Regions from separate parts of the Streptomyces sp. NPDC048636 genome, predicted to be linked through region 1. Evidence: riboswitches for the same ligand, from Rfam matches in the RefSeq annotation. Region 1 holds a riboswitch; the other holds the start of a gene.
What was found. Region 1 has a riboswitch for glycine ahead of gcvP (aminomethyl-transferring glycine dehydrogenase). Riboswitches for the same ligand answer to the same signal wherever they lie in the genome.
Positions count from the first base shown of each region.

Region 2: linked by a shared signal. The riboswitch ahead of gcvT (glycine cleavage system aminomethyltransferase GcvT) and the one ahead of gcvP (aminomethyl-transferring glycine dehydrogenase) in region 1 are both predicted to bind glycine.

Region 1 is NZ_JBEZHR010000011.1:213,394-216,790, forward strand. Features, by position in the region: gene gcvP (aminomethyl-transferring glycine dehydrogenase) at 1-1,869, opposite strand, end outside; glycine riboswitch at 2,058-2,156, opposite strand; gene AB0C66_RS27055 (PRC-barrel domain-containing protein) at 2,270-2,599, shown strand; gene AB0C66_RS27060 (DNA polymerase IV) at 2,575-3,397, opposite strand, start outside.
Region 2 is NZ_JBEZHR010000001.1:1,038,039-1,041,435, forward strand. Features, by position in the region: gene glyA (serine hydroxymethyltransferase) at 1-328, opposite strand, end outside; gene gcvH (glycine cleavage system protein GcvH) at 352-729, opposite strand; gene gcvT (glycine cleavage system aminomethyltransferase GcvT) at 854-1,981, opposite strand; glycine riboswitch at 2,142-2,253, opposite strand; gene AB0C66_RS04770 (AAA family ATPase) at 2,449-3,099, shown strand; gene AB0C66_RS04775 (enhanced serine sensitivity protein SseB) at 3,268-3,397, shown strand, end outside.

The DNA.
Region 1 (3,397 bases):
CACGGCACTGGCCGCGTTGGTGCCGTGCGCGGAGGACGGGATCAGGCAGACGGTGCGCTGGGTGTCGCCGTTGGCCCGGTGATAGGCGCGCACGGCCAGCAGCCCGGACAGCTCGCCCTGGGAGCCGGCGTTGGGCTGGAGGGAGACCTTGTCGTAGCCGGTGACCGCGGCGAGCCGCTCCTCCAGCTCGCGGATGAGCGTCAGATAGCCCTGGGCCTGCTCGATCGGCGCGAAGGGGTGCAGGGCACCGAACTCGGGCCAGGTGACCGGCTCCATCTCGGTCGTGGCGTTGAGCTTCATGGTGCAGGAGCCGAGCGGGATCATGCCCCGGTCCAGGGCGTAGTCCCGGTCGGACAGCCGCCGCAGATAGCGCAGCATCGCCGTCTCGGAGCGGTACTGGTGGAAGACCGGGTGGGTCAGATAGCCGTCGCCGCGCAGCAGCTCCCGCGGCAGCGCCTCGCCCGCGACCGCGTCCAGCTCGTCGACCGTGGGGATCGCGGTGCCCTCGCCGCTGCCGCCGTCGACGCCGAAGGCGGACCAGACGGCGGCCAGCTGGGCGCGCCCGGTGGTCTCGTCACAGGCGATACCGACATGGTCGGCGTCGGTCTGCCGCAGATTGACCCCGGCCTCACGGGCCGCGGCCACGATGTCGGCGGCGCGGCCGGGCACCCGGGCGGTGAGGGTGTCGAAGTAGGCGCCGTGCACCACCTCGACGCCGCCCGCCCGCAGCCCCTCGGCGAGCACGGTGGCGTAGCGGTGGGTGCGGCGGGCTATGGCGGCCAGTCCGTCCGGCCCGTGGTAGACCGCGTACATCCCGGCCATGACGGCCAGCAGGACCTGGGCGGTGCAGATGTTGCTGGTGGCCTTCTCCCGGCGGATGTGCTGCTCACGCGTCTGGAGGGCCAGCCGGTACGCCTTGTCGCCGTCGGCGTCGACCGATACGCCGACGAGACGGCCGGGCAGGCTGCGCGCGAAGGTGTCGCGGACCGCCATGAATCCGGCGTGCGGGCCGCCGAAGCCCATCGGCACGCCGAACCGCTGGCTGTTGCCGACCGCGATGTCGGCGCCCAGCTCACCGGGTGAGGTGAGCAGGGTGAGGGCGAGCAGATCGGTGGCGACGGTGACGATCGCACCGAGCTCATGCGCCCGCTCGATGACCGGGCGGGGGTCCCGCACCTCGCCGGAGGTGCCCGGGTACTGGAGCAGCACACCGAAGACACCGCGCTCGGCGACCTCGTCCGGAATGCCCTGGGCCAGATCGGCGACGACGACCTCGACCCCGGTGGGCTCGGCCCGGGTCCGGATGACCGCGATGGTCTGCGGCAGACAGTCGGCGTCGATCAGGAAGACGCCCTCCTTGACCTTGCCGACCCGGCGCGAGAGCGCCATCGCCTCGGCGGCGGCGGTGGCCTCGTCGAGCAGCGAGGAACCGGCGGTGGGCAGTCCGGTCAGATCGGAGACGGCGGTCTGGAAGTTGAGCAGGGCCTCCAGCCGGCCCTGGGAGATCTCCGGCTGGTACGGCGTGTAGGCGGTGTACCAGGCCGGGTTCTCCATCACATTGCGCAGGATCACCGGCGGGGTGAAGGTGCCGTAGTAGCCCAGGCCGATCATGGACGGCAGCACCTGGTTGCGATCGGCGAGGCCGCGCAGCTCGGCGAGGACCTCCGCCTCGCTGCGGGCCGGGGGCAGGTCCAGCGCCTCGGTGGTCTTGATGACGTCCGGGACGGCGGTCTCGGTCAGTTCGTCGAGCGAGCCGAAGCCGACCTGGGCGAGCATCTTGGCCTGCGCCCCACTGTCGGGACCGATGTGGCGCTGCTCGAACGGAGTACCGCGCTCCAGGTCGGAGAGCGAGATGCGGTTGGCGGTCATCTGCGGGGGCCTCCTGGTCTGTAACGACCGACGAGGGGCACCACGGCACGGTGCCCGGACGGCCTCCCCCTCTGTCATCAACCTGAGAGCTTCACCGGCCCGCGTACCGCCTGACCGGCTTTCACCGTCGGTGAGGAGGGGTTTCGGAGCGATGCCCGCCCGTGGCCCAACCTGCTTTCCAGAGTGACCTCACCCGCACGGTACGTGTGCCTGAGAGATTCCGGGGAGGATTTGCTCCTTCGGCGCCTCCGACAGCGATCGACGGAGAGCTCTCCCGCGCGGTGTCTACAGCCACAGCCAGCGTACCAGCGCATCTGTGGCACGGTCGGGGTGCCGACCGCTCGAGTGGCCGGGCGCGGCGATGTGGCTTTTTGTAGTTATCACTGGACAATTGCCACCTGTGGGAGAGAGCGTGCAGACCGATATCGACCCGCGGACCCTGATCGGCCGCAAGGCATTCGACCGCGAGGGCTCCAAGATCGGCACCGTGGACGAGGTCTATCTCGACGACGCGACCGGCGAGCCCGAATGGGCGGCGGTACGCACCGGGCTGTTCAGCCGCGATGTGTTCGTACCGCTGGAGCCGAGCGAGGTGGTCGGCGACACCCTGCGGGTGCCCTACGACCGGGCGCTGATCAAGGACGCCCCGGACTTCGGGGTCGGCCGCCATCTCTCGCCCGAGCAGGAGCTCCAGCTCTACCACCACTACGGACTGGACGTCACCGGCTGACCCTGGTCGGAGCCCTGGTCCGGGGCCGCGGCGGCGCCGGGGCCGTCCTGCGGGCCTGAGCCCGCCTCCCCCTCCTCCACGGGCGCGACCAGCGGCAGCGGCTCGCCCGGCTCCAGCGCGGGGTCGTCCACGGCGAAGGTCCGCACCCGGCCCGGCTCGGACCAGGGCGTCTCGAAGCGCACCGTCACCCGGCCCACCCCGCTCCCCTGCACCCATCCCGCGCCGAACTCGCCGTGCCGGATATCCGTCCCCGGCAGCCAGCGGCGCGGTGGGCCGGAGTGCTCGGCGGCCTCCTCCGCGCCCGCTCCGGCGGTTTCGGATCCCCCGCCGGCCGGGTCCGCCGCCGCGTCCTCCGCCGCCCCGTGTGCCGCCCGCGCGGCCTGTGCCGCCTGTGCCGCCTGTGCCGCCTGTGCGAACAGATCCTCCTGGGTGAAGTCCGCCAGACCGCTCACCCCCACGCCCAGCAGCCGCACCCCCGCCGTGGTGTCCACGCCCTCCAGCAGCCGGGCCGCCGCCTCCCGCACCACCGCGGGGTCGTCGGTGGGCCCGCGCAGGGTCTCCGAGCGGGTCATCGTCGAGAAGTCGTACCGCCGCACCTTGAGCACGATCGTGCGCCCCGAGTGGCCCGCCGCCCGCAGCCGCCCCACACAGCGGTCGGCGAGCCGGGCCACCTCCAGCTGCACCCGGGTGCGATCGGTCAGATCGACATCGAAGGTGTCCTCCACGGACACGGACTTGGTATCGCGCTCGGCGAGCACCGGGCGCTCATCCCGCCCGCAGGCCATCAGATACAGCGAC
Region 2 (3,397 bases), on a different contig from region 1:
GCAACGCGACCATGGCGGCCGCGTTGGCCTGGGCGCCGGAGTGCGGCTGCACATTGGCCGCCTCGGCGCCGAAGAGCTCCTTCACCCGGTCGATGGCGATCTGCTCGACCACATCGACGTGCTCACAGCCGCCGTAGTAGCGGCGGCCGGGGTAGCCCTCGGCGTACTTGTTGGTCAGGACCGAACCCTGGGCCTCCATGACGGCCACCGGAGCGAAGTTCTCCGAGGCGATCATCTCCAGGGTGGACTGCTGGCGGTGGAGCTCGGCGTCGACGGCGGCGGCGACGTCCGGGTCGAGCTCATGAAGGGAGCTGTTGAGAAGCGACATCAGGGTCCCGATCGAGAGGAGGGTCAGTTTTCGCAGAAGGCGGTGTAGTCATCGGCGGAGAGCAGGTCGTCCGGCTCGTCCGTCACCCTCACCTTGAACAGCCAGCCGCCCTCGAAGGAGGCGGAGTTCACCAGCGCCGGGTCGTTCACGACGTCCTCGTTGATCTCGGTGACCTCTCCGCTGACCGGGGCGTAGAGGTCGCTCACCGACTTCGTGGACTCCAGCTCGCCACAGCTCTCACCGGCGGTGACGGTGGCGCCCACCTCCGGAAGCTGGACGTAGACGACATCGCCGAGCGAGTTGGCCGCGAACTCGGTGATGCCGATCGTCGACACACCGTCCTCGGTGGCCGACAGCCACTCGTGCTCCTTGCTGTAGCGCAGCTGCTGGGGGTTGCTCATGGTCCGATTCTCCTGGATGCGAGGGAGTGATGAGGAACGGGTCTTGGCTGATGGGACGGGGTGGGCGCGCCGGAGGGCACTCCGTGCCGGTGAGGTGGCGCCCGGTGACGGCCGACCGGAGCGGTCAGCGCTCCCGCCGGTAGAAGGGGAGGGCGACAACCTCGTACGGCTCACGGGTACCGCGGATGTCCACGGCCACGCCCTCGGTACCGGGCTCGGCGTGCTCCGCGTCCACATAGGCGATGGCGAGGGGCTTGCCGAGAGTGGGGGAGGGGGCACCCGAGGTGACCTCGCCGATCACCGCGCCGTCCGGGCCCACCACGGGGTATCCGGCGCGCGGCACCCGGCGGCCTGAAGCGATCAGCCCCACCAGGGCGCGCGGGGGGCGGCTCTCCGCCCGGCGCGCCGCCGCCCGGAGCGCCTCGCGCCCCACGAAGTCCCCGGTCTTCTCGAACTTCACCACCCGGCCGAGCCCGGCGTCGAAGGGGGTCGTGGCGGTGGTCAGCTCATGTCCGTACAGCGGCATCCCCGCCTCCAGCCGCAGGGTGTCCCGGCAGGAGAGACCGCAGGGCGTCAGGCCCACCGGAGCGCCCGCCTCGGTCAGCGCCTGCCACAGCCGCTCGGCGTCCGCCGGTGCGACGAAGAGCTCGAAGCCGTCCTCGCCGGTGTAGCCGGTGCGGGCGATCAGCGCGGAGACGCCCGCGACGGTGCCCGGCAGCCCGGCGTAGTACTTGAGGTTGTCCAGGTCGGCGTCGGTGAGGCTCTTGAGGATCCCGGGCGACTCCGGACCCTGGACCGCGATCAGCGCGTACGCCTCGCGGTCGTCCCGTACGGCCACGTCGAAGCCGGTGGCCCGCTCGGTGAGGGCGTCCAGCACCACCTGGGCGTTCGAGGCGTTGGCCACCACCATGAACTCTTCGTCGCCGAGGCGGTAGACGATCAGGTCGTCGAGGATGCCGCCCTCGGCGTCGCAGATCATGGTGTAGCGGGCGCGGCCCACGGCGAGCGCCGACAGGTATCCGACCAGGGCGTGGTCCAGGGCCTGCCCGGCCTGCGGACCGGTGAGAGTGATCTCACCCATATGGGAGAGGTCGAAGAGCCCGGCGCGGGTGCGCACGGCGTGGTGCTCGTCGCGCTCGCTTCCGTAGCGCAGCGGCATGTCCCAGCCGGCGAAGTCGGTCATGGTGGCGCCGAGCGCACGGTGCAGCGCGTCCAGCGCGGTGCGTCGTGGCGCGGTCGGGGCGTCGGTCATGATTCAGGCTCCAAGATCAGGATCGAGGCTGGGGCATCAAGGACGCAGAACGTCCTCCCCATCTGTCATCGGAACCTGAGAGGTTCGCCGCGACGCCCGCACGGGGTCCGGCTTGCACCTTGGGTGGAGCCACACACAGCGGCTCGCTTTTCAGATCTGCCTCGCCCGCGCGGTATGTGGGGCCTGAGAGATTCAAGGGAGGACTTGCTCCTTCGGCGCCCCGGCCGGCCGGCGACTGCCGGTGTGACCAAGGACTCTCCCGCGCGGATTCAAGCGGCCGGTATGGAGTTGCGCGGCCATCATCGCACGTACTCGCGAGAAGGGAACCCCCGGTCCGCGAGGTGACCGCCTTGATGGGCATTACCTTTTCTTGACACTCTTCGGGTACGAGCCGCAGTGACCGACCTTGGAGGACGATCACGGTGCATGGGCAGGGAACGTTTGCGACGTCACGTGGGCCCCTGCCGGTGCGGCGCGGACGCGCGCCCTCCGGGGGACCGGTCCGGCCGGGGCGCAGGGTGCCGGTGCACGATCTGCGCACCGCCGACGAGAGCCGCGCGGCCGTGCCCGAACTGCGCTATCCGGCCCACGACGTACTGGTCGCCTCCGGGCTGCCGGGCAGCGGCAAGACCACACTGATCAGCCGGACGGTCGCCCCGCTGGACGAAGAGGGCGGCACGGTGGTCCGGATCGACTCCCAGGACATGCGCGAGGCGTGGGAGCGGCGGCTGCCCGGCTGGCTGCCCTACGCGCTCTACCGGCCGCTGGTCCGCTGCGCCCACTACGCCGGGCTGCGCCGCGCGCTGCGCGCCGACGCCAGTGTGGTGGTGCACGACTGCGGCGCGCTGCCCTGGGTCCGCCGCTGGCTGGCCTGGGACACCCGGCGCCGGGGCCGGCGGCTCCATATGGTCCTGCTGGACGTGGACCCCGGGGTGGCGCTGGAGGGGCAGGCCGCCCGGGGCCGCGGGGTCTCGGGGTACGCCTTCGGACGCCACCGCCGCGCGGTGCGGCGGCTGGTCGCCGGGGTCGAGGCGGGACGGCCGCCGCAGGGCTGTGCCTCCGCGGTGCTGCTGGACCGGGAGGCGACCAGCGCGCTGCGGGGCATCTCCTTCGAATGAGGCACTCCGCGCACGCCGCCTCGAAGGACGCACTCCGCGCGCCGTCCGGACGCCGCGCAGCGCGCCCGGGTGGGGATGTGGTGTGGAGATGGGGACGTGTCCGATGGCCTTGCGCCGCCCAGCGGTTAGGCTGCTGAGGCAGGTCGGACGAGATGGCGGTTGAAAGAGATGAGCATCCCGGAGCAGCACGGGTTCCCACCGGCTCACGGAGGATTCCCCGACAGCGCTGTGCCCGCGTTCCCCGGCAATGAGCTCGAAGCGGTGCTGGCCGCCTCGGTCGAGGTGCCCGGCGCCGGAG